2 regions of the Microbacterium sp. NPDC090007 genome follow, and region 1 is predicted to be linked to the other one. Evidence: predicted binding sites of a transcription regulator. Region 1 holds the regulator's gene; the other holds the start of a gene.

Region 1 (3,403 bases):
GCCTCGAGCTCCTCGGGGGCGATCCCGCCCTCGGGGCCCACCACGAGCACGACATCTCGATCTGCCGGCGGGGTCACCTCGGTCAGACGGGCGGATGCCGACGGTTCCAGCACCAGCACGGTGGACGTCCCCGCGCGTCGAACGAGATCGGCGGTCCGGGCGAGGGTCTCGACCTCGGGGATCCACGCGCGATGCGCCTGCTTGGCCGCCTCGCGCACGATGGTGCGCCAGCGCGCGAGACCCTTCTCGGCCTTGGCATCCCACCGCGACACGCTGCGGGCGGCCTGCCACGGCACGATCGCATCGACACCGAGCTCGGTCGCCGCCTGCACCGCGAGCTCGTCGCGGTCGCCCTTCGCGAGGGCCTGCACCAGCACGAAGCGCGGCGCCGATCCGGGTCGCTCCTCGCGCGCCGTCACCCGGACGTCGACCCGTTTGGGGGTCGCAGCGACGACGGTCCCCGACAGCCACGCGCCGCGGCCGTCGCCCAGGGTGACGGCCTCGTCGACGCGCACGCGCCGGACGGCGGCGGCGTGATGCGCTTCAGCCCCTTCGAGGACCACGGTCTCGCCCGGACGAGCGGATCCCGCCGCGTCGGTGACGAAGTGCAGAGCCACGATCAGTGCCGGAAGCGGTCGCGGAACTTGCTGAACATCCCCTGCTGGTGCTCCGCCAGACGGGGCTTGGGAGCCTTGGTGCGCTTGGCGAACTCCTCGATGAGGGCACGTTCCTTGTGGTCGAGCCGCGTGGGCGTGACCACGTGCACCCCGACCTTGAGGTCGCCGCGCTGGCTGCCGCGCAACGGCGTGATGCCGCGGCCCTTGATGGTCAGCACATCGCCGGATTGCACGCCCGGACGCACGTCGAGGTCGACACCGCCGTCGAGGGACTCGATCGTCGTGGTGGCGCCGAGGATGGCATCCGGCATCGACACTTCGAGCGTGGCCACGAGGTCGTCGCCGTCGCGGCTGAACGCGTCGTGCGCCTCGACGGTGATCTCGAGGTAGAGGTCGCCGTTGGGGCCGCCGGCGGGTCCGACCTCGCCCGAGCCCGGGAGCTGCAGGCGCAGACCCGACTCGACGCCGGCGGGGATGTCCACCGAGACGGTGCGACGGGCGCGGACGCGGCCCTGACCCTGGCACGTGCCGCACGGGTAGGGGATGGTCGTGCCGTGCCCGTGGCAGACGGTGCAGGGCTGGCTCGTCACGACGTTGCCCAGCAGGCTGCGCACGGTGCGCTGCACGTGACCCGAACCGTGGCAGATGTCGCAGGTGACCTCGCTCGTGCCGGGCTGCGTGCACGAGCCCTGGCAGGTCTCGCACAGCACCGCTGTGTCGACCTCGAGGTCGCGGTGCGTGCCGAAGACGACGTCGCCGAGCTGCAGGGTGACGCGCACGAGAGCGTCCTGGCCGCGTTCGCGACGCGAGCGCGGACGTGGGCCGCGACCCCCACCGCCCTGCGCTCCCCCGCCGAAGAACGTCTCGAAGATGTCGCTGAAGCCGCCGAAGCCGGCCGCTCCCCCGCCGCCGAACGGGCTCTGGTCGCCCCCCATGTCGTAACGGCGTCGCTGTTCGGGGTCGCTCAGCACGTCGTACGCGTGCGTCACGAGCTTGAAGCGCTCGGACGCGTCCTCGCCCGGGTTGACATCGGGGTGCAACTGGCGTGCCAGACGCCGGTAGGCCTTCTTGATGTCTTCGGGGCTGGCGTCGCGCTCGACGCCCAGGACCTCGTAGTGGTCAGCCACAATCGCCTTCCTGCCCGCTCACGCGGGGTTGATTCTCTTCGGGGATGCCGTCACCGCGCGCTGTCGTCGTCTTCGAGCATCCGGGTCAGATAGTGCGCGACGGCGCGGACCGCCGCGAGGTTGGAGGAGTAATCCATGCGGGTCGGTCCGAGCAGCCCCACGCGGGCGCCGCCGGTCGAGCCGTCGTACCGACTCGCGAGCACCGAGGCCTCGATGAGACCGAACGGCTCGTTCTCGCGACCGATGCTCGCCGACAGCCCCTTCTCGTCGGCCACCATCTCGCTCATGAGCCGCAGCAGAGTCACCTGCTCCTCGATGGCTTCGAGCAGAGGATAGATGCTGCCGCGGAAGTCGGACTCGCGCTTGGCGAGGGTCGCCGCCCCCGCCATGACGAGGCGGTCCTGGCGGAACTCCTCGAGCTCCTCGCCCACGACGCGCAGCACGGCGTCGGCGATCGCGTCCAGCACGACTCCCGGGCGCGGACCGTCGGCCAGGGCTTCGGCCACACGCTGCGCGCTCTCGGCGACCCCGCGGCCCACGACGACGGTGCCCACGCGGGCGCGCAGCTGCGCGATGTCGGCCTCGCCCGGTTCGACGGGGGCGAAGGCGATGCGCTGAGAGACGCGGCCGGTGTCGGTGACCAGGATGACGAGCACCCGCGGGCCGCCGAGGGCGACCAGCTCGACATGCGTGACGTTCGCGCGCGCGAACGAGGGGTATTGCACGATCGCGACCTGACCGGTGAGCTGCGTCAGGGCACGGACCGTGCGCGCGAGCAGGTCGTCGAGGTCGCCGGCCTCGTCGAGGAACGACGTGATCGCACTGCGCTGCGCGGTCGAGAGCGGGCGCAGCTCGGCGAGGTGGTCGACGAAGACGCGGTAGCCCTTGTCGGTGGGGACGCGCCCCGACGAGGTGTGCGGGGCGACGATGAGGTCTTCGTCCTCGAGCAGTGCCATGTCGTTGCGGATGGTGGCGGCCGACACCCCGAAGGCGTGACGCTCGACGATCGCCTTGCTGCCGACCGGCTCACGGGTGTCGACGTAGTCCTGCACGATCGCGCGCAGCACTTGAAGACCGCGTTCGGACACCATGTGCTGCTCCTCCCGTTTGGCACTCGGCTCGACTGAGTGCCAATTCTACGACGAACGCCTGTCAGGTGCGTCGAGCGGCTCGCGGGCGGCGGCGGTGCCCTGCGCGCCGCGCTCCCCCGCGAGCCGCGCTCCTCTGCTGGCCGCGCTCGTCTGCTGGCCGCGGTCCCCTGCGGGCCGTGCTCCCCCGCGATAAACGCGATTTGTGGCGAGAAACGCGGCCTCGCACCGTTTATCAGCACGAACGGCGTTTATCGAGGGTCGGCGGGGGCGCGCCGCGCGGCGCCCACGCGATGGCGAGAGGCCGCCGATCAGGCCGTCAGCGCTCTCACGACGGCATCGGCCAGCAGGCGTCCGCGGCGGGTGAGCACGACGCGGCCGCGCACGGCATCCGTCCCCTCGATCAGGCCGTCGGCGATGAGGGATGCCACGGCCTTGCGGCCCTCGCCGAGGAGCTCGGACACGGCCAGGCCCTCGCGGATGCGGCTGCGCAGGAGCACCGACTCGAGCCGCCGCGCGGTCTCGTCGGGGCGCTCGCGGGCCGCCGCGGGCGACTCGGAGGCGGCGAGGC
Region 2 (3,403 bases), on a different contig from region 1:
AACCCGCTGGACGCGCGCGACCCCGACGACCGCGCGTGGCTGTCGGGGCTCGTCTGGCCGGGCGAGGAAGGTCGTCGCGAACGCATCGTCGGTGCCCTCGACATCGCCGCTGCCGATCCTCCGCTCCTCGTGTCCGGCGACGGGGCGCAGGCGTTGCCGGACCTCGCCGATCGAGCACCGCGCGACGCCACGCTCGTGGTCACCACGCCCGGCGTGCTCGCCCACGTTCCGCGCGCACGGCGAGGCGCCGTCATCGACGCGGCGCGTGCGGCCGGTCGCTGGATCACCCTCGACGCCCCCGCCCTGCACGACGGGTGGACCCGACGGGTGGACGCCGTTCGGGGAGGGTTCAGCCTCGCCCTCGACGGTGACGTGCTCGCCGAGGTGGATCCGCTCGGAGCGTGGGTGGCGTGGCATCCGGGATCGGGGAGGGCCGCGCAGTAGCGTTGCGGGGTGACTCTGTCGGACCGCGATCTCGCCTTCCTCGCCTTCGAGGGGGAATGGCGGCGCCACGCGGGGGCGAAAGAAGAGGCGATCCGCGCGGAGTTCGACATCACGCCCGCCCGGTACTACCAGCTGCTCGGCCGTCTGATCGACACCCCCGAGGCCCTCGCCCACGACCCGATGCTCGTGCGGCGACTGCGCCGTCGTCGCGACGACGCCGCCGAGCTGCACCGCTCCCGCGTGGGCCGGTCGGTCGGCCGCTGACGGGGACCTCGGTCGTCCACCGATACCATCGTCGAATGGCCAGATCGACCTTCCCTCGGGATCGCTTCGACGACCTGCCCGACGCCTCCGGGCGTGTCGGCGCGCACCGCGCCGAGAAGCCGCGGTTGCGGGGCTGGATCGTCTTCCTCTGGGCGGCGCTGGCCACGCTCGTGCTCATCATCGTCGGCATCTTCGCCGTGCTGGTGGTGTCGGGACGCATCTCGCTCGGCGACGACGCCGCGCCCCCGCCCTCCGCCTCGGCCGAGCCGACGACCCCGGCCGTCGTCGACACGTCGTACGCGGTGGTCGTCCTGAACGGCACGACGGATGACGGCCTGGCCGGCACGACCCGTGACCGGATCGTCGCCGCGGGGTGGCCGGGGGCCTCGGTCGAGACGGGCAATTCGGACAGCACCGACTTCGCCACCACGACGATCTACTACCTGCGAGAGACCGACCTGCCCGCGGCCGAGGGCCTCGCGCAGACGATCGGCGGGGCCGAGGTCGCCCAGAGCGACTTCCTGCAGCCCGCCGACGACCCGGGCACTCCCGACGACGAGAGCGATGTCAAGCGTCTGATCGTGGTCCTCGGCCTCGATCGTGTGGCGGGTGCGGCGGCGCAAACCCCCGCTCCCTGAGCGTGCGCGAGCCGCGTGTTTCCGCGGCGTAAACACTTCGGTGCACCTACGTCAACTTTGCTTCGCGGGCCCCGTGGCGCGGCATCCCCCGTGCTTACGATGACCACGTCGTTCAGCAACAGGAGATTCGCATGACCCAGGGCACCGTCAAGTGGTTCAACGCCGAGAAGGGATACGGCTTCATCACCGTGTCCGATGGGCAGGACGTCTTCGTCCACTACTCGAGCATCGAGATGTCGGGCTTCCGCGTCCTCGAAGAGGGGCAGGCCGTCGAGTTCACCGTCGGCACCGGACAGAAGGGTCCGCAGGCGGAGTCCGTGCGACTGGCCTGAGCGCTGCATCGAACGCCGTGGCATCCGGAGACGGATGCCACGGCGTTCGTCGTTCCGACACGGGTGAAGCGGCTTGCACTCCCCAGGGGCGAGTGCCAGAATGAGTTAGCACTCGCTTTCGTCGAGTGCCAAAATCTGGAAGTCACCCGTCCGGGAGGGACGACACACTTATGGCAAAGATCATCGCTTTCGACGAAGAGGCCCGCCGTGGTCTCGAGCGTGGCCTCAACACGCTGGCCGACGCCGTCAAGGTGACCCTGGGCCCCCGCGGTCGCAACGTCGTGCTCGAGAAGAAGTGGGGCGCCCCCACGATCACGAACGACGGCGTCTCGATCGCCAAGGAGATCGAGCTCGACGACCCCTACGAGAAGATCGGCGCCGAGCTGGTCAAGGAGGTCGCCAAGAAGACCGACGACGTCGCGGGTGACGGCACCACCACGGCCACCGTCCTCGCTCAGGCACTCGTTCGCGAGGGCCTGCGCAACGTCGCCGCCGGCGCCGACCCCATCTCGCTCAAGAAGGGCATCGAGAAGGCCGTCAAGGCCGTCACCGACGAGCTCCTCGCCTCCGCCAAGGAGGTCGAGTCGAAGGAGCAGATCGCCGCGACCGCGTCGATCTCCGCCGCCGACCCCGCCATCGGCGAGCTCATCGCCGAGGCCATCGACAAGGTCGGCAAGGAGGGCGTCGTCACCGTCGAAGAGAGCAACACCTTCGGCACCGAGCTCGAGCTCACCGAGGGCATGCGCTTCGACAAGGGTTACATCAACCCCTACTTCGTCACCGACCCCGAGCGTCAGGAAGCGGTCTTCGAAGACCCCTACATCCTGATCGCGAACCAGAAGATCTCGAACATCAAGGACCTTCTGCCCATCGTCGACAAGGTGATCCAGGAGGGCAAGGAGCTCCTCATCATCGCCGAGGACGTCGAGGGCGAGGCTCTCGCGACGCTCGTGCTCAACAAGATCCGCGGCATCTTCAAGTCGGTCGCCGTCAAGGCTCCCGGCTTCGGCGACCGCCGCAAGGCGCAGCTGCAGGACATCGCCATCCTCACCGGCGGCCAGGTCATCACCGAAGAGGTGGGCCTCAAGCTCGAGAACGCGACCGTCGACCTGCTCGGCCGCGCCCGCAAGGTCATCATCACCAAGGACGAGACCACGATCGTCGAGGGTGCCGGTGAGTCCGAGCTCATCGAGGGTCGCGTGACCCAGATCCGCCGCGAGATCGAGAACACCGACAGCGACTACGACCGCGAGAAGCTCCAGGAGCGTCTCGCCAAGCTCGCCGGTGGCGTCGCCGTCATCAAGGCCGGCGCTGCGACCGAGGTCGAGCTCAAGGAGCGCAAGCACCGCATCGAGGACGCCGTGCGCAACGCCAAGGCCGCTGTCGAAGAGGGTGTCGTCGCCGGTGGTGGCGTCGCGCTCATCCAGGCCGGCAAGACCGCTCTCGCGAACCTCGAGCTCGTCGGGGACGAGGCCACGGGTGCGAACATCGTCCGCGTCGCCATCGAGGCCCCGCTCAAGCAGATCGCGCTCAACGCCGGTCTCGAGCCCGGTGTCGTCGCGAACAAGGTGTCGGAGCTCCCCGTCGGTCACGGCCTGAACGCGGCCACCGGCGAGTACGGTGACCTGTTCGCACAGGGCATCATCGACCCCGCGAAGGTGACCCGTTCGGCGCTGCAGAACGCGGCATCCATCGCCGGTCTGTTCCTCACGACCGAGGCCGTCG

Evidence for each region. Region 1 encodes HrcA, which represses chaperone genes, less so after heat shock. Its sites were predicted from a motif close to TTNGCACTCGNNNNNNNCGAGTGCNAA; they were not measured.
Region 2: groL (chaperonin GroEL) is a predicted target of HrcA. The motif match lies at 1,784-1,810, and genes of this name have one in related genera.

Annotation. Positions count from the first base shown of each region.
Region 1 is NZ_JBIVFV010000003.1:332,378-335,780, forward strand. It holds gene ACIPVB_RS12825 (16S rRNA (uracil(1498)-N(3))-methyltransferase) at 1-617, opposite strand, end outside; gene dnaJ (molecular chaperone DnaJ) at 620-1,744, opposite strand; gene hrcA (heat-inducible transcriptional repressor HrcA) at 1,795-2,835, opposite strand; gene hemW (radical SAM family heme chaperone HemW) at 3,144-3,403, opposite strand, start outside.
Region 2 is NZ_JBIVFV010000002.1:213,376-216,778, reverse strand. It holds gene ACIPVB_RS09555 (DUF2332 family protein) at 1-444, shown strand, start outside; gene ACIPVB_RS09550 (DUF3263 domain-containing protein) at 454-708, shown strand; gene ACIPVB_RS09545 (LytR C-terminal domain-containing protein) at 744-1,346, shown strand; gene ACIPVB_RS09540 (cold-shock protein) at 1,478-1,678, shown strand; gene groL (chaperonin GroEL) at 1,849-3,403, shown strand, end outside.